DNA from 2 places in the Pseudomonas phytophila genome. Region 2 is predicted to be linked to the other one. Evidence: predicted binding sites of a transcription regulator. Region 2 holds the regulator's gene; the other holds the start of a gene.
What was found. Region 2 encodes sigma-54, which starts transcription at its own class of promoters, with help from an activator protein. Its sites were predicted from a motif close to ANTGGCATNNANNTTGCTNT; they were not measured.
Positions count from the first base shown of each region.

Region 1 (9,622 bases), 1.5 Mb from region 2:
GCAGCCGCAGTTCAGAAGTGCGCTCGTCCACCAGACGCAAGGCACGCTGGCGCTGACTAATCAGGTTGTACAGCAACGCACTCAACAGCAGGCTCAGCAGCCCGCCCATGAGAATCACACTTCCCACCAGCGACTGGTTGCTTGTCATGAACGCCGCGGTCGGCCGAATCTCCAGCAGGTAGTCACGATTGGCCAGCCCCAGCAAGGTACTGACGCGTATCTCGCCGGATGCAGCGGGGATGGACGACTGATAAAGCAGTTGTGGTTCGGCTGGCGAGGCGAGATCGCTCATGGTCAAGGTCAGGTTGTCCTGAGACGGTAGCCCCTCAGTCATCAGCTTGCTGAGGCTGATGAGTGCCATGACGTAACCGCTGACATCTGCAGCCTCTCCCACCGGACTGGCGCTGGAAGACATCACCGGTGCCAGCAGCAGTACCCCGCTGGAGTTGCCCGGTTCCAGCCCTACCAGACTCATTCGCGGCGTCGCGACCATGGCGCCCAGCTTGCCCGCCAGATCAACAGCGCTACGGCGAACGCTTTCGGAGCCGATATCAAAACCCAGTGGTAAAGGCTCGGTGCTGCGCGAACGCGTAAACAGAACCGGAAAGTAATCAGACCTTGATTTTGCTGGCTCAAGCACGCCTTCTTGAGTCACTTCACGTATCGAAAAGCCCGGGAATCCCTCCGCGACGGTCTGCCGTTCAAACTGGCGACGCTGGGCATTCGTTACCTTTGGCGCCCACGAGTAAGCCTCGGTACCGATCAATAGAGGATCGGCGAAACCGTTGAATTCAGCTCGGGTAACGGCCGTGGAGAACATGAAGAAACGACGCAAGCTGTCCAGGCGATAAACCTGGCCGTCGAGCCGTTCCTGAATGCGACTGAAGCGCTCATTGGCCAACAGGTCGAAACGCTGACGCAATTGACGTTCATAAAATTCGGAGTTGGCGAATGCCAACACTGCAGTCAGTGCGGCGCCCACCAGAAAGGCGAATGCCGCAACGACCCACGCAGAAGCCTGCTCATTGATAAAGCCGAGAATTCTGGGACGAATCTGACTTGTAGGCATCACTCGACACTCGCAACGCCACAGCATAGAGAAGCGTCGCGCTGGCTGTAGCTCACTTATAGCTATTAGCCAGTATTTTGCCTAGCCTGACTCGGTACCGATTGCACATCGATCCATCACAAATGCGAACGGATCGATGTGCGGGTCGATTATCTGGCTGTGATTTTCCACGCCTTATGGATTTTGCTGTTGCGGGCGAAGTCAGGATCAATGGTCTGGGCGGTGATGTCTTCCACGGCATAACGCTGTGCAAGATTTTCATCGAGAACAAACTTGCGGAAGTTATTCGAGAAATACAGCACGCCCCCCGGCGCAAGACGGGCCATGGCCAGATCCAGCAATTGCACCTGATCACGTTGCACGTCGAAAATCCCTTCCATGCGCTTGGAGTTGGAGAAGGTCGGCGGATCGATGAAGATCAGGTCGTACTCTTCACGACAGGCGTCCAGCCAAGCCATGACGTCACCCTGCTCCAGACGGTTCTTGTCTGAGAAACCGTTCAGCGACAGGTTGCGCCGCGCCCAGTCCAGATACGTCCGGGACAAGTCGACACTGGTGGTACTGCGCGCGCCGCCTTTGGCGGCATGTACGCTGGCCGTCGCCGTGTACGAGAACAGGTTGAGGAAACGTTTGCCCTGAGCCTCGCGCTGAATACGCATGCGCATGGCGCGGTGATCCAGGAACAGCCCCGTGTCCAGATAATCCGTCAGGTTGACCAGCAGCTTGACACCGCCTTCGTTGACTTCGACAAACTGCCCTTGAGCACTTTGACGCTCGTACTGTTTGGTGCCGCTCTGGCGCTCGCGACGCTTGATGACCACTCGGTTCTTGTCAACATTCAGCGCCTGAGGGATAGCCGCCAATGCATCGAACAGGCGAGCCGAGGCCTTTTCCGGATCGATGGACTTGGGCGCAGCATATTCCTGAACGTGTACCCAATCCTGATACAGATCGATGGCCAGCGAGTATTCAGGCATGTCGGCGTCATACACGCGATAGCAATCAATGCCCTCGCGACGTACCCACTTGCCCAGCAACTTGAGGTTCTTCTGCAGGCGGTTGGCAAACATCTGCCCGCCTTCGCTCAAGCGCGGCTGCTCGACCACCACTGGAGCCGGTTTGATCGGGTTACCGTTCTTGTTGTACTTCTCGTATTTGCCTGGGGTCACCAGCGGGCTGGTGTCTTCCGGCTCGACGTGTTCACGCTCAACCTGACGCTGCTCGGCAGTCCGGCGTTCGCCGGTCACGAACTGGTCAGGCAACACCTTGATCAGCAGCAGTTTGCACGGCAAGGCACCGTTCCAGAAAGCGTATTGCTTGTGGCTGCGAATACCCATTCGCTTGCCCAGATCCGGAGCGCCGGTAAATACCGCGGCTTCCCAGTTCAGGCAGGCCTGACGCAAACGCTCACCAAGGTTCTGGTAGAGATAAAGCAGACTGGCTTCGTCGCCCAGTCGCTCGCCGTACGGAGGGTTACAGATCACCAGACCTTTCTGATTCTGGTCAGGACGCGGCTCGAATGTCGCCACTTCGCCTTGGTAAATCTTGATCCATTCGCTGAGACCGGCACGCTCGACGTTGTTGCGCCCCGGCTGAATCAAGCGCGGATCCGCTTCGTAACCACGAATCCATAGAGGAGGCTTGGCCAGACCAGCTTCGGCGCGTTCCTGTGCCTCGTCGTGCAGCTTGCGCCACAGGGCAGGCACGTGGCCGAGCCATGCCGAGAACCCCCAACGCTCACGCTTGAGGTTTGGTGCAATGTCGGCAGCAATCATCGCCGCTTCAACCAGGAATGTGCCCACGCCGCACATCGGGTCAGCCAGCGCGCCGCCTTCAGCAGCAATGCGTGGCCAGCCTGCACGAATCAGAATTGCGGCGGCCAGGTTTTCCTTCAAAGGTGCAGCGCCCTGCTGCAAGCGATAACCGCGCTGGTGCAGGCTGTGGCCGGACAGGTCCAGGGACAGAATCGCTTCGCCACGGTCCAGACGCAAATGCACGCGCAGATCAGGGTTCAGCTTGTCCACTGAAGGCCGCGAACCGTCAGGCATGCGCAGTTTGTCGACGATGGCGTCCTTGACCTTCAGGGCGCCGAAATGGGTGTTGTCGATGCCCGAACCATGACCGCTGAACTCAACCGCCAGCGAACCGTCCGGTTCCAGGTGATCGTGCCAGTCGACGTGCAACACGCCGTTGTACAGGTCTTCGGCGTCCTTCATCGGAAAACGCTTGAGCACCAGCAACACGCGGTTGGCTAAACGCGACCATAGGCATAGCCGGTAAGCGGTCTCCATGTCGGCACTGCCGCGAATGGCTGATGTATGTTCGCGGGTTTCCTCGAGGCCAAGCGCAGTGGCTTCCTCTGCAAGCAGCCCTTCCAGGCCTTTAGGACAAGTGAGGAAAAGTTCGTAACGGTCCGACATGAGTATTCCAGGGCTTTAGCCATAAGCGGCGGGCAACGCATTGCCCGACCAGATTTAAAACAGGCGTCTTTCTTGGAGAACGCCTGCGCGGCACACAATTTGTGCCAGACCACCTCATGAACCTATACGTCATCAAGGCAGTCATCCCTGGACCATCATGGCCAAGGGAGATTTAAAAACCACTATTCAGCACGACGACCTTCGCAATAAAAAGTCACATCGCGACCCTTCGTCGATTTAGGCCTACTTGCAACAGGCCATCATCTGCGGTTGCGAAACAGTCGCAACATTTCTTGCAAGCCTTGCCAGTTCAGGGCTGCCGAAATAATCAACTTTGAAACACAAGCTTGCTTATGTTCCAGTTATTACAAATATGACGTGCTTATGACAAAACGATCATTCACAGCACTCGATCCATTGGTTAGAAATCACCACAGGTTGTCACCGCAACGGTGAGAACACCAAAGCCCGCGACGCCGGCAGCGGGTACCAACGGCAGAAAATTTTCTGCCCGACCTCGACATGAGGTCTCAGGGACATAACAGTCAACAAACGAGGGCAACACCCTATGAGAAGACTTAAGCGTGATCCGTTGGAAAGAGCATTTTTACGCGGATATCAGTACGGCGTTCATGGTAAATCCCGTGAGCTTTGCCCTTTTACTCTACCGTCGGTACGCCAAGCCTGGATCAATGGCTGGCGAGAAGGACGTGGCGACAACTGGGACGGTATGACCGGCACTGCGGGAATCCACAGACTCAACGAACTTCACGCGGTCGGATAACCAGGTAACTTCCGATCAGTCCATCAAATCTCTGAAATCGTGTCAAAACCAGAAGCGTCCCATCCGGGCGCCGGGCGCAAGCCCAAGGGGTTCCTTGAAGGAGCCCCTTTTTTTGCCCTCAGTATTTGCGCATCGCGGCGATAGCATCCACCGACTGGCGAATCAACGCCGGGCCTTTATAGATGAAGCCGGAGTAGATCTGGACAAGGCTCGCGCCAGCAGCGATTTTCTCAGCCGCGTGTTTGCCTTCGGTGATCCCGCCTGCCGCAATGATTGGCATCCGCCCGGAAAGTTCGCCAGCCAGTACCTTCACGGTATGGGTGCTCTTCTCACGCACTGGAGCACCGGACAGACCGCCCGCCTCGTCACCATGGGGCAAGCCTTCGACGCCCACGCGGCTCAGGGTGGTGTTGGTGGCAATCACCGCATCCATTCCTGACTCGATCAACGCAGCGGCAACCAGGACGGTTTCTTCGTCGGTCATGTCCGGCGCGATCTTGATAGCCAGCGGCACACGCTTGCCATGCAATTGGGTCAGCGCGTCCTGACGAACCCGCAACGCTTCGAGCAACTGCTTGAGCGAGTCACCAAACTGAAGACTACGCAGGCCTGGGGTGTTGGGGGAACTTACGTTGACCGTTACGTAGCTGGCATGGGCGTACACCTTGTCCAGACAGATCAGGTAGTCGTCCACTGCCCGCTCGACCGGCGTGTCGAAGTTCTTGCCAATGTTGATACCCAGAATGCCTTTGTAGCTGGCGGCCTGAACCCGGGCCACCAGGTTATCAACGCCCAGGTTATTGAAGCCCATGCGGTTGATGATCGCTTCAGCCTGCGGCAAACGGAAAATCCGTGGCTTGGGATTACCCGGCTGAGGACGCGGCGTCACGGTGCCGATTTCAACGAAGCCGAAACCCAGTTGGGCAAACCCGTCGATGGCTGCGCCATTTTTGTCCAGACCGGCAGCGAGCCCGACCGGATTGGGAAAATCCAGGCCCATGACGTTCACCGGCAGACGCGCCGGCGCCTTGCTCAACAAGCCATTGATGCCCAATCTGCCACCAGCGCCAATCAGATCAAGCGACAGGTCGTGGGAGGTTTCCGGGGAAAGTTTGAACAGTAACTGGCGGGCCAGGTTATACATGGGCGGGCGCGGCTCGTAAGAAGCTGAATTCAGGGCGGCGATTATAGACGTCTGTGCGATTGCGTGCGAGGCATGCCTGCAGGCTTTTGCATGAACTGATTGATTGGGATGCTGTGATTGGCATAGGTATATGCACGTCATTCATGCAGCGATTCTTTGTGTACATATCCGTTACCGCGGTCATGGCTTCTATTGGTTGCGCTTTTACAGCGCCTCACTTTTGAAAAACGCAAAAGTAAGCAAAACGTTTTTGCCCCACCACTCGGCACCTCGCTGTCACTCGGTGTACCCGCCCGCAGATCCTGAACCGTGGGCCGCCGCAACGGGCCATCCATGGCCCAATGCGGCTAACCCGGCGTCCTGCCGGGTTGCCCACGGTTCAGAATCTGCGGGCGGCCAGCGTGGTTTAACGGGGCGCTTAAGATCAAAATCAACAGCGCGGCGGCCTGACAGCCGTCCTGATTTGTGAACTTTCCGGGCTTCTGTAGGAGCTGCCGAAGGCTGCGATGCGGTGTGTCAGACATCGAATGCGTTGGCCGTGCTGACGTCTCGCGAACAAGTTCGCTCCTACCGGTACGGGGTGTTACCTCTGTATCGCTTTGCTTTTGATCTGCTTTTGATTTTGATCTTAGGCGCCCCGTTAAACCACGACGGCCGGAATTCGATATTGCTGCGTGGGGCAAACCGGCAAGGATGCCGGTTTAGCCGCCTCAGGCCATGGATGGCCGGTGGCGGCGGCCCCACGCAGCAATGTCGGATTACGGGCATGCCGAGCCTAGGCGAGGCACCTAGTGGTGGGGCAAGAGCCTTTTGCTTACTTTTGGCTGGGCCGGCTTCCGGCTCCTTTCAAAAGTGAGGCGCTGTAAAAGCGCAACCAATAGAAGCAGTGAAAGCTGTAATGGATATGTACACCAAACTCCCACATAAAAGATATGTAGATTACCTATGCTTTTGCAGGAACTGATCCACTGCACCACGACAAAGTGAGCATGACACTGGCATATCGCTTGCTTGGCTTAAGCTAATAGCAGCGTGCCAATGAGGGCCCGATGCATCGACAATGGCGTCGTTCCGTCTTTGCTTTTTGGCAAAGGATTGAACGACGCTTTTTTTATGAAAGATTTCTGCCAGCCTGGCTCGGGCACGCCCGCTCCACCCGCAGTTGTCGTGGCAGAGGACAGATGACACTTATGAACGAACCCACACGAAACCCGTTGGCCTGGGTAGCTGGCAGCGATGCGCCAGAGATAAACAGCCTGGATATCGGCTTCATGCCGCTGTCAGACAGCGCCTCCATAGTCGTTGCCGCTACGCAAGGCTTCGCCCAGCCTTATGGCCTGAGCCTGAACCTCAAGCGCCAGCCTTCATGGGCAAGCCTGCGGGACAAGCTGGTCAGTGGCGAACTGCACGCGGCCCACAGTCTTTACGGTTTGATCTATGCCGTGCAGTTAGGCATTGGCGGCAGCGCAGCCACCGACATGGCCGTGCTCATGGGACTGAACCAGAACGGTCAGAGCATCAACTTATCGCGTCCGCTACAGGAAGCTGGCGTGATCACTCCTGAGGCGCTGGATCAGCAAGTGCACCAAAGCGGCACAAAGCTGACCTTCGCGCAGACCTTCCCTACCGGCAATCATGCCATGTGGCTTTATTACTGGCTGGCGAGCCAGGGCATTCATCCCTTGCAGGACGTGACCAGCGTGGTTGTTCCGCCGCCGCGCATGGTCGAACATCTGCAAGCCGGTCGTATCGATGGTTTCTGTGTCGGTGAACCCTGGGGCGCCAGTGCAGTGGATCAGCAACTGGGCTTCACCTTCGCCACCACCCAGGCTATCTGGCCCAACCACCCGGAAAAAGTGCTTGGCTGCACCCGGGAATTTGTCGAGCAGAACCCCAACACCGCACGGGCATTGGTCATGGCCGTACTCGAAGCCAGTCGCTTCATCGAATCCAGCGACGAAAACCGTCGCAGCGCCTCGCAATTGCTTAGCGGCGCGGACTATCTGGACGCTCCCGCCAGTTATATCGAACCCCGCTTGCTGGGTGATTACCGCGACGGCTTGGGTAACCAATGGCAAGACCATCACGCTCTGCGCTTTCACGGCAATGGCGAAGTCAATCTGCCATACCTGTCCGACGGCATGTGGTTCATGACGCAGTTCCGCCGCTGGGGTTTGCTGCGTGAAGATCCGGACTACCTCAATGTCGCCAAAGGCGTTCACCAACTGGCGCTTTATCGTCAGGCCGCGGAGGCACTGGACATAACAGTTCCGACGGCAACGATGCGCAGCAGCCAACTGATCGACGGCAAGGTCTGGGATGGTTCAGACCCGGCTGGCTATGCCCGCAGCTTCAAGCTTCACGCCATGGCCGACGCGGCCGCCGCCGTGACTCAATGAGGAGTTGACGATTATGCTGCGTATCCTCTTGATCAATGACACGGCAAAAAAAGTCGGACGTCTGAAAGCCGCGCTGAGTGAAGCGGGCTTTGAAGTAATCGACGAGTCCGGGCTGATTATTGACTTGCCCGCCCGGGTTGAAGCGCTTCGCCCGGATGTCATCCTGATCGACACTGAATCCCCCGGCCGCGATGTAATGGAACAGGTGGTGATGGTCAGTCGCGACCAGCCTCGCCCTATCGTGATGTTCACCGACGAACATGATCCGGGGGTGATGCGTCAGGCCATCAAGTCCGGTGTCAGCGCGTACATCGTCGAGGGTATTCATGCCCAGCGGCTGCAGCCGATTCTCGATGTGGCCATGGCCCGTTTTGAGAGCGATCAGGCCTTGCGTGCACAACTTCAGGCACGGGACCAGCAACTGGCCGAGCGCAAACGCATCGAGCTGGCCAAGGGGTTGCTGATGAAAATGAAGGAGTGCAAAGAGGAAGAGGCCTATACCTTGATGCGCCGCCAGGCCATGAGCAAACAGCAGAAACTGATTCAGGTGGCGGAGCAGATCATTGCGATGAGTGAGTTGTTGGGGTGAGTCGTAGTTTTGTGGATTTGAGGGAGCGTAGATTGGTCTGGGCGGCATCCCGGCGATAAGGCTGGACGCAAAATCACTTTAGATCGCGTGAACCTTATCGCGGGCAAGCCCGGCTCCCACAAGGGAATGCATTCCAAAATGAGTTGAAGGGTAGGTTTTTTCCATCTGGCCCAGCTTTTGCTAGTTAATCAACACAGGTAACCAACGGCGGTTGCCCCACTTTACGACAAAGACGTCGCACACCTCTTTCGCCAACGCGAATCGGGTTGCGGCGTTTTTTGCGTTTTGGTCCCAGTGATCGGGGTCGGTGGTGCTGCCGAGGTTATGGACGCCCCACCTGCAAGTCTCTCCAGCTTCAAGCCCTTACGTTTCGGGTCCGTGCCCGAGACAACAGATCTTCCTTTTTGCAGATGAGGTGTTCAATGAATACAAGCTTCTGGAAGGCCGGCCATAAACCGACCCTGTTCGCCGCCTTTCTGTATTTCGATCTGAGCTTCATGGTCTGGTACCTGCTCGGCCCGATGGCCGTTCAAATTGCGACAGACCTGCAACTGACTACTCAACAACGCGGCCTGATGGTGGCCACGCCTATCCTGGCAGGCGCCCTGCTGCGCTTTGTGATGGGTATCGTGGCAGATCAACTGTCGCCGAAAACCGCCGGGATCATCGGTCAGGTCATCGTAATACTTGCACTGTTCACTGCCTGGAATCTGGGCGTTCACACCTATGAGCAGGCGCTGTTGCTGGGCGTGTTCCTCGGCGTTGCCGGTGCATCGTTCGCCGTCGCGCTGCCGCTGGCTTCCCAGTGGTATCCAGCAGAGCATCAAGGCAAAGCGATGGGCATTGCCGGTGCAGGTAATTCGGGCACCGTGCTGGCCGCGTTGATTGCTCCGGTACTGGCTGCGGCGTTTGGCTGGAGCAACGTGTTCGGCTTTGCGGTCATCCCGCTGGTCCTGACCCTGATCGCTTTTTCGCTGATGGCACGTAATGCGCCGGAGCGGGCGAAACCCAAGTCCATGGGCGACTACCTCAAGGCGCTGGGTGATCGTGACAGCTGGTGGTTCATGTTTTTCTACAGCGTCACCTTCGGCGGTTTCATTGGCCTGGCCAGCGCCCTGCCCGGCTACTTCAACGACCAATACGGCCTGAGCCCAGTCACTGCCGGTTACTACACCGCAGCCTGCGTCTTTGGTGGCAGCCTGATGCGCCCACTGGGC
Region 1 covers NZ_CP081201.1:2,793,251-2,802,872, reverse strand. The annotation lists gene K3169_RS12530 (diguanylate cyclase) at 1-1,069, opposite strand, end outside; gene rlmKL (bifunctional 23S rRNA (guanine(2069)-N(7))-methyltransferase RlmK/23S rRNA (guanine(2445)-N(2))-methyltransferase RlmL) at 1,219-3,489, opposite strand; gene rmf (ribosome modulation factor) at 4,058-4,273, shown strand; gene K3169_RS12515 (quinone-dependent dihydroorotate dehydrogenase) at 4,392-5,417, opposite strand; gene K3169_RS12510 (CmpA/NrtA family ABC transporter substrate-binding protein) at 6,608-7,816, shown strand; gene K3169_RS12505 (ANTAR domain-containing response regulator) at 7,830-8,405, shown strand; gene K3169_RS12500 (nitrate/nitrite transporter) at 8,828-9,622, shown strand, end outside.
Region 1: K3169_RS12510 (CmpA/NrtA family ABC transporter substrate-binding protein) is a predicted target of sigma-54. The motif match lies at 6,412-6,431, and genes of this name have one in related genera.

Region 2 (9,622 bases):
GGCGTGCAGGCCCAGCTTGTTGATAATGGTGATTTGAAGAGCGGGCATCGCAGGGGAAGTCCTTTCAGCTTATGTCGCGGTGGCGAACCTGAACGTTTTTGAGGGATTGTTGCAGGACCTGACCCAGGCGCTCGGTCAGGTACACCGAGCGGTGATGGCCGCCAGTGCAGCCAATGGCAATGGTTACATACGAGCGGTTGCTGGCAGCAAAGCGCGGCAACCACTTGTTTAGATACGCGAAGATGTCCTGAAACATCTCCTCCACATCAGGCTGTGCAGCTAGATAGTCGATAACAGGCTGATCTTTTCCCGATTGTTCTCGCAGCTCTGGCTTCCAGTAAGGATTAGGTAGGCAGCGTACGTCGAATACCAGATCGGCATCCACGGGCATACCGCGCTTGAAACCGAAAGACTCGAGCAGGAACGCGGTACCCGGCTCCGGCTTGTTCAGCAGGCGAAGCTTGAGGGTGTCGCGCAACTGGTAGAGATTCAGGTGGGTGGTGTTGATCTTCAGGTCGGCAAGATCAATGATCGGCCCCAGCAATGTGGTCTCGTCCCGAATGGCCTCGGCCAGCGAGCGGTCTGCGTTGCTCAGAGGATGACGGCGACGGGTTTCGGAGAACCGCTTGAAGAGCGTTGATTCATCCGCATCCAGGTAAAGCACATCGCACTGGATATTGCGTGAACGAACCTCTTCCAGCATCTGTGGGAAGCGGGTCAGGTGGCTGGGCAGGTTCCGTGCATCAATAGACACCGCCAACAGCGGTTCAGCCAGCTCGGTGTTGATCAGCGCGCGTTCGGCCAACTCGGGCAGCAGACCCGCCGGGAGGTTATCAACGCAGTAAAAACCGCTGTCTTCCAGGACGTCCAGCGCTGTGCTTTTGCCGGAGCCTGAGCGACCGCTCACAATGATCATGCGCATGATTAATGACCGTTTTGCTCGTCCAGTACTACCTGATAAAGGGCTTCATTGCTCGGGGCACTACGCAGGCGTTCACGCACTTCTTTGCGGTCTAGCATGCTGGCTATCTGGCGCAGCAATTCCAGGTGTGCATCGGTAGCCGCTTCCGGGACCAGCAGAACAAACAGCAGGTCAACGGGGGCGCCATCGATAGCGTCGAAATCTACAGGAGCGTTCAGGTGCAACAACGCGCTGATAGGAGATTCACACCCCTTCAAGCGACAATGCGGAATGGCGATGCCATTACCAAAGCCGGTAGAACCTAGCTTTTCACGGGCGATAAGACTCGAAAACACGTCGTCCGAATCCAGATCAGGCACTTCTTTGCCGATCAGGTTGGCAATTTGTTCGAGGACTTTTTTCTTGCTGCCGCCCGGCACGTTCACGAGTGAACGGCCGGGGGTCAGGATATTTTCTAGTCGGATCATGTTTTGGGGGTATCAGCGAGCCGTTGCACCCTGAAGGAGGCTTAGCTGTTTTTCCTTATGCTTGAGCAGTTGTCTATCCAGCTTGTCGGTCAAAAGGTCGATTGCCGCGTACATGTCATCATGTTCCGCATTGGCGACGACCTTTGAGCCGGGGATGTGCAGGGTGGCTTCGATTTTCTGCTTGAGCTTCTCGACCTCCATGATGACCTGCACATTAGTGATCTTGTCGAAGTGGCGCTCCAGTCGTCCGAGTTTTTCGGTGATGTAGTCGCGTAGGGCGTCGGTCACATCCAGTTGATGTCCACTGATGTTGACTTGCATACCGCTTTCTCCTTATTGCCAGTGCATAAAGAGGCAGGCGTTTGCCTGCCACTGGAACGCTGTGGCTAGCAACCGGGTTGTGTAGAAACCGCCTCGGGCCAACGCTCGCACGGTTGCTACGGTACCTCTCGTCACATCAGTCGCTTGCGTTCACTCGACGGCGCAATGCCAAGAGATTCGCGGTATTTGGCTACTGTGCGACGGGCTACTTGAATGCCTTGTGCCTCCAGTAAACCAGCGATCTTGCTGTCACTCAACGGCTTTTTCTGATTTTCCGCTGCAACCAGTTTTTTGATGATCGCCCGAATGGCTGTGGATGAACATTCACCGCCCTCGGAGGTGCTTACATGGCTCGAGAAGAAATATTTCAACTCGTAAATACCACGGGGGGTATGCATGAATTTCTGCGTGGTTACACGAGAAATGGTCGACTCATGCATGCCTACGGCCTCTGCAATGTCATGCAGGACCAGTGGCTTCATCGCCTCATCGCCATACTCAAGAAAGCCGCGCTGGTGCTCGACGATCTGTGTCGCCACTTTCATCAGGGTTTCATTGCGGCTCTGCAGGCTTTTGATGAACCAGCGTGCTTCTTGCAGCTGATTGCGCATGAAGGTGTTATCGGCGCTGGTATCAGCGCGGCGGACAAACCCGGCGTATTGCGGATTCACACGCAGGCGTGGGACCGATTCCTGATTGAGCTCAACCAGCCACCGCTCGTTGTCCTTGCGCACAATGACGTCCGGTACCACATACTCAGCTTCGGTGGACTCGATTTGCGAACCCGGGCGAGGGTTGAGGCTTTGCACCAGTTCGATGACCTGGCGCAGTTCATCTTCCTTGAGCTTCATGCGGCGCATGAGCTGCGAGTAGTCGCGGCTCCCCAGCAGGTCGATGTAGTCACTGACCAGGCGCTGTGCTTCGCTGAGCCAACGGGTTTTTGCAGGTAGCTGACGCAGTTGCAGCAGCAGGCATTCGCTAAGGTTGCGCGCGCCGATGCCGGCGGGTTCAAACTGCTGGATGCGGTGGAGCACGGCTTCAATCTCGTCGAGCTCGATATCAAGCTCGGGATCGAAGGCGTCGAGGATTTCTTCCAGCGTCTCGTCCAGATAACCCTGATTGTTGATGCAGTCGATCAGCGTCACGGCGATCAGGCGATCGGTGTCGGACATCGGCGCCAGATTCAACTGCCAGAGCAAATGGCTTTGCAGGCTCTCACCGGCAGAAGTGCGAGTGGTGAAGTCCCATTCGTCATCGTCGTTGCTGGGCAGGCTGCTGGCGCTGGTTTGGTAGACGTCTTCCCACGCGGTGTCGACGGGCAGCTCGTTGGGGATGCGCTCGCTCCAGTCGCCCTCCTCAAGGTTGTCCACAGTAGGCGCCGGCTCCTGATAAGTCGGCTCCTGGACATCAGGATTAGGTTTCTGCTCGACGTTGTCAGCCAGTGGATCAGCGTTGTCGAAATCGTCGCCTTCTTCCTGGCGTTCCAGCATAGGGTTCGACTCCAGTGCCTCCTGGATCTCCTGTTGGAGGTCCAGTGTCGACAATTGGAGTAAGCGGATGGCCTGTTGCAGCTGCGGCGTCATCGTCAGCTGCTGGCCCATTCTCAAGACTAGCGATGGTTTCATGGCTGGGGCTTAACACCTTATTCGCCGGCGCACATGCGCCATCCACTACCGAGCGCCTGGGCGCGTACATAAGCAAATTATATGCCTGAAACTGAAGTGTTTGCCTAGGGGATGCTGGCATTTAATAACCATCAGCACCAACAACCAGGCATGCCCGCCTTTAAAGCCGGGCACCGCAGTTCTTTTTACAGGCGGAACTCGTGACCGAGGTAGACCTCTTTCACCAACTGATTTGCGAGAATGGTTTCCGAGTCGCCTTCGGCAATTAGCTGCCCGTCATTGACGATGTAGGCTGTCTCGCAGATGTCCAGAGTTTCACGAACGTTGTGATCGGTGATCAGCACGCCGATGCCCTTGGCTTTCAGATGGTGGATGATCTGTTTGATATCGCCTACGGAAATCGGGTCCACACCTGCGAATGGTTCGTCGAGCAGGATGAATTTCGGTGAGGTAGCAAGTGCGCGTGCGATTTCTACGCGGCGGCGCTCACCACCAGACAGGCTCATGCCCATATTGTCGCGGATATGGGTGATGTGGAACTCCTGCAGCAGGCTTTCCAGCTCCTTGCGGCGTCCATCCCGGTCCAGTTCCTGACGGGTCTCGAGAATCGCCATGATGTTGTCGGCTACCGACAACTTGCGAAAGATCGAGGCTTCCTGTGGCAGGTAGCCAATACCGGCACGTGCACGGCCGTGCATGGGCTGGTGGCTTACATCCAGGTCGTCGATCAACACTCGCCCCTGATCCGCCTGAACCAGGCCGACAATCATGTAAAAGCAAGTGGTCTTGCCAGCGCCGTTAGGCCCCAGCAATCCAACGATCTGGCCGCTTTCGATGGACAGGCTCACATCGCGAACGACCTGACGGCCCTTGTAGCTCTTAGCCAAATGCTGGGCTTTCAGCGTCGCCATTTACTGGGCCTTCTGCTGGTCGGTTTTCTTTTTCGGCTGGATAACCATGTCAATACGCGGACGTGGCGTGGTCACCTTGCTGCCGCCATTGGCACGACCAGCACTGACGATCTGCTTGACCGTGTCATACACGATCTTCTCGCCTTCGGACGTGTTGCCATCATTGATGACCTTGGCCTTGTCGATCAGTACGATACGATCCTGCGCAGCGTAGTACTGGATGGTGATCGCGTAGGCTTGAACGATAGGCTTGTCTACAGACGGCTTCTGCTCGTAGTAGGCCAGGTTGCCGACCGATGTGAACACGTCGACTTCGCCTTGGGCATTACGTGTGATGGTCACTGTGTTGCCGGTGATCTTCATCGAGCCCTGGGTGATGATTACGTTGCCTTTGTAGGTAGCAACGCCTTTCTTGTCGTCGAGTTGTGCGTCGTCGGACTGAATGTGGATCGGCTGATCGCGATCAGTCGGCAGGGACCAGGCGCTCGCGCTTCCCAGTGCTGCACCCAGGCCAAGCAAAAAAGGAAGGGTTTTAACGAGCCTCATACTGTCCTCTTACATTAGATAGCAGGTCCATCCTGCCGTCGTTCAAATACGCTTTCATTCCCTTGGCCGTAGTCACACCGCCCGCGCCGTCGATTCTAACGGCTTGCTCGGTCTGCGCATATTGCTTCTGCGGGAATACGGTCATTCGACTGCTGGTAATTATGGTCGTACGTTTTTTCTCGTCGGTTCTTGCTATGCGAACCGAGTCAATCAGTTCGACTTGCTCACCACCAGGGGAAACCTCACCCGTTTTGCTCTGGATATGCCAGGGAAACAGGGTGCCACGGTACATCTGCAAGTCTGGCGTGGTCAGCATTGTCACATCGGTGGCCTTGATATGCTCGACCTTGTCGGCCGTCATTTCGTACTGCAACTTGCCATCCGGCAGATACTGCACGCTGTGAGCATTGATTGCGTAAAAGTCGATGGCGCTTTCGTCCACCGTAGCAGCCGGTTGCTCCATGAAGCTTTCCGGGCTGATGTTCCAATAGCCTGCGGCGGCCAGCAAAAATGCCAGCACACCGAGGATCAGAAACGTTCGAATTCGTTTGCTAAGCATAAATGGCTTCTGTCTATAAGTAGGCTGCGTGGGCGGCTTCAAGACTGCCTTGGGCGCTCATGATCAATTCACAGAACTCGCGCGCTGCGCCTTCGCCACCGCGCGCCAGGGTAATGCCATGGGCATGTTGCCGGACAAAAGTAGCGGCATTGGCCACCGCCATGCCCAGGCCGACACGCCGAATGACTGGCAAGTCTGGCAGATCATCACCCAGATAGGCGACCTGTTCGTAATTCAGACCGAGTTGGCCGAGTAGTTCGTCGAGAACCACCAGCTTGTCTTCACGGCCCTGATAAAGATGTTCAATACCGAGGTTCTTTGCCCGGCGTTCAACCACTGGGGTCTTGCGGCCGCTGATAATGGCCGTTGCCACGCCAGAGGCGATCAGCATTTTAATGCCTTGGCCGTCCAGCGTGTTGAAAGTCTTGAATTCGCTACCGTCCTCAAGGAAGTACAGGCGACCGTCGGTCAGTACGCCGTCGACGTCGAAGATGGCCAGTTTGATATTTTTGCCGCGTTGCAGCAGATCGGTAGTCATTTGCGCATCTCCATTACATGACGCCTGCGCGCAGCAGGTCCTGCAGGTTGAAAGCTCCGACCGGATGATCATTTTCGTCAACGACGATGAGTGAACCGATCTTGTGATCTTCCATGATTTTCAATGCTTCAGCCGCGAGCATTTCAGGGCGGGCTGTCTTGCCGTGAACGGTCATCACGTCATCGATGGTTGCCAGGCGAATATCAATCGGACGATCCAGAGTGCGGCGCAGGTCGCCGTCAGTGAATATCCCGGCCAGTCGTCCATCGGCCTCGATAACTGCGGTCATGCCCAGTCCCTTGCGGGTCATTTCCATCAGCGCGTCGCGCAGCAGAGTGCCGCGCTGTACTTGTGGCAGTTGTTCGCCGCTGTGCATGACGTGCTCGACCTTGAGCAGCAAGCGTCTGCCTAAAGCACCACCGGGATGCGAGAACGCGAAGTCTTCAGCCGTGAAACCGCGGGCTTCCAGCAGTGCTACTGCGAGAGCATCGCCCATGACCAGTGCTGCAGTTGTCGAAGAGGTAGGCGCCAGATTCAGTGGGCAGGCCTCATGCTCTACACGAGCATTGAGGTTGACGTCGGCAGCTTCAGCCAGGGTTGACTCCGGATTGCCCGTCAGGCTGATCATCTTGATGCCAAGGCGTTTGATCAGGGGCAGCAATGTAACGATTTCAGCCGTTGTTCCCGAGTTTGACAGGGCGAGGATGATGTCACCGGAAGTGATCATGCCCATGTCGCCGTGGCTGGCTTCGGCTGGGTGAACAAAAAACGAAGTGGTGCCGGTGCTCGCCAGAGTGGCGGCGATCTTTTTTCCGATGTGGCCTGATTTTCCCATGCCCACCACAACAACGCGTCCTTTGCTCGCGAGAATCATCTCGCAGGCCTTGATGAAATCCGCGTCGATATTAGGTAACAACCCCTCCACGGCTTCGATTTCAAGGCGGATGGTGCGTTGTGCTGACTGGATCAGGTCGCTGGATTGGTTCATGTGAAAATCGGTTGGCCGGTTAAAAGGCGGCGATTATAGCGGTAATGCGCGATTCCCTCACGTCTGATCGTCGAGCTTTGCGTTTAAACGTTCTGTATGACGATAGGTCGAGCTCATTTGCAGGAAGTGTCGCAAATTGTGTATGGCGATATTGATTGATCGTTTTGGCGCTTTGGCGACGCCTTGTCGCAGTGGTATAGTTCGCGGCTTGTTCCGCCCACCGAGACAGCATGTCTCCCGACAGGGACTCGGCAGCTGAACGTGAGGCTGTATCGCAAGGAGTTTAGATGAGCGCCGATAACGCCTACGCGATCGAGCTGAAGGGCGTTTCCTTCAGGCGCGGTACGCGCAGCATTTTCGATAATGTTGATATTCGTATTCCCCGCGGCAAAGTCACCGGCATCATGGGACCTTCGGGCAGTGGCAAAACTACTTTGCTGCGTTTGATGGGGGCCCAGCTACGGCCTTCTGCTGGCGAAGTGTGGGTCAACGGTCAGAACCTGCCCGCCTTGTCGCGCAGCGATTTGTTCGATGCGCGCAAGCACATGGGCGTTTTGTTCCAGAGCGGTGCACTGTTTACGGACCTGGATGTGTTCGAGAACGTTGCCTTCCCGTTGCGGGTCCATACAGAGCTGCCGGAAGAAATGATTCGTGACATTGTCCTGCTCAAGTTACAGGCAGTGGGACTGCGCGGTGCCATCGAGTTGATGCCCGACGAACTGTCAGGTGGCATGAAGCGTCGCGTGGCGCTGGCTCGTGCGATTGCCCTCGATCCCCAGATACTAATGTACGACGAGCCATTCGTGGGGCAAGATCCCATTGCAATGGGTGTGCTGGTTCGTCTGATCAAGCTGCTCAATGATGCGCTCGGTATCACCAGTGTTGTGGTCTCCCATGATCTGGACGAAACGGCGAGTATTGCTGACTACCTCTATCTTGTCGGCGACGGTCAGGTGCTGGGGCAGGGGACACCCGAAGAACTGATGGGCTCGGACAATCCGCGCATTCGTCAATTCATGACCGGCAACCCGGACGGCCCGGTGCCGTTTCACTATCCTGCGCCGGATTACCGCGAAGATCTTTTGGGGAAGCGCTGATGCGCAAGAAGTCATTAATGGAGCGAGTACGCCTTCTCGGCCGTGCCGCAATCGATATCCTGGCGGTACTCGGGCGTTCGGCGATTTTTCTGGTTCACGCCTTGCTGGGGCGGAGCTCGATTGGCGGCAGCTTTCAGTTGCTGGTCAGGCAGCTCTACTCGGTCGGTGTCATGTCCCTGGCGATCATCGTCGTATCGGGCATGTTTATCGGCATGGTGCTGTCGCTTCAGGGTTTCAGCATTCTGACCAAGTACGGTTCGGAGCAGGCAGTCGGGCAAATGGTTGCCCTTACGCTTTTGCGAGAGTTGGGGCCTGTGGTTACGGCGTTGCTGTTTGCTGGCCGTGCAGGTTCGGCATTGACCGCCGAGATCGGCAACATGAAATCGACCGAGCAGTTGTCCAGTCTGGAAATGATCGGTGTTGACCCGCTCAAGTACATCGTTGCGCCACGTCTGTGGGCCGGGTTCATTTCCCTGCCGCTGCTGGCCATGATCTTCAGCGTAGTGGGTATCTGGGGAGGCTCCTGGGTAGCGATCGACTGGCTGGGTGTCTATGAAGGCTCTTTCTGGTCAAACATGCAGAACAGCGTTTCTTTCGTTGATGATGTGATTAACGGCGTCATCAAGAGCGTCGTATTTGCGTTCGTTGTGACCTGGATTGCCGTTTTCCAGGGTTACGACTGCGAACCCACCTCAGAAGGGATCAGTCGTGCCACGACGAAAACAGTCGTGTATGCCTCCTTGGCCGTACTGGGCCTGGACTTTATTCTGACCGCCTTGATGTTTGGAGATTTCTGATGCAAAACCGCACCATCGAAACAGGTGTAGGCCTGTTCCTGCTGGCCGGGATTCTGGCTTTGCTCCTGCTTGCCCTGCGCGTCAGCGGTCTGAGCTCCAGCGCCAGCACTGATACTTATAAACTTTATGCAAATTTCGACAATATTGCCGGTTTGACTGTCAGAGCCAAGGTGAGCATGGCTGGCGTCACAATTGGCAAGGTCACGGCGATTGATCTTGATCGCGACACCTTCACAGGTCGGGTGACCATGGAAGTCCAGAAGAAGGTGAATAACCTGCCTCTCGATTCCACTGCATCGATTTTGACCGCTGGCTTGCTCGGTGAGAAATATGTGGGTATCAGCGTAGGTGGCGACGATGGGTTGCTTAAGGATGGCAGTACCATCCATGACACGCAGTCGTCGCTTGTGCTGGAAGACCTTATCGGAAAATTCCTGCTCAATACCGTGAGTAAAGACGCTAAATGAGGAGCTTTTACATGATCTCTATCGTGCGCCGTGGTCTGTTGGTGTTGCTGGCATTGTTACCAATGCTGGGGAATGCCGCCGCCACACCGTCCGCTCATGATCTGGTGGATCGCACCACCAAGGAATTGCTGAGTGATCTGGCAGCCAACAAAGAACAGTACAAAAGTAATCCGGGCGCGTTTTACGACGCGCTGAACCGCATTGTCGGTCCGGTGGTAGATGCCGATGGCATTTCCAAAAGCATCATGACCGTGAAGTACTCGCGCAACGCTTCTCCAGAGCAGATTCAGCGCTTCCAGGAAAACTTCAAGCGCAGCCTGATGCAGTTCTATGGCAACGCACTGCTTGAATACAACAACCAGGGCATCACCGTTTCGCCTGAAA
Region 2 covers NZ_CP081201.1:1,249,721-1,259,342, forward strand. The annotation lists gene K3169_RS05415 (HPr family phosphocarrier protein) at 1-48, opposite strand, end outside; gene rapZ (RNase adapter RapZ) at 65-922, opposite strand; gene ptsN (PTS IIA-like nitrogen regulatory protein PtsN) at 925-1,389, opposite strand; gene hpf (ribosome hibernation-promoting factor, HPF/YfiA family) at 1,402-1,710, opposite strand; gene K3169_RS05435 (RNA polymerase factor sigma-54) at 1,842-3,335, opposite strand; gene lptB (LPS export ABC transporter ATP-binding protein) at 3,521-4,246, opposite strand; gene lptA (lipopolysaccharide transport periplasmic protein LptA) at 4,247-4,792, opposite strand; gene lptC (LPS export ABC transporter periplasmic protein LptC) at 4,779-5,351, opposite strand; gene K3169_RS05455 (KdsC family phosphatase) at 5,365-5,889, opposite strand; gene K3169_RS05460 (KpsF/GutQ family sugar-phosphate isomerase) at 5,903-6,877, opposite strand; gene K3169_RS05465 (ATP-binding cassette domain-containing protein) at 7,165-7,974, shown strand; gene mlaE (lipid asymmetry maintenance ABC transporter permease subunit MlaE) at 7,974-8,771, shown strand; gene mlaD (outer membrane lipid asymmetry maintenance protein MlaD) at 8,771-9,238, shown strand; gene K3169_RS05480 (phospholipid-binding protein MlaC) at 9,250-9,622, shown strand, end outside.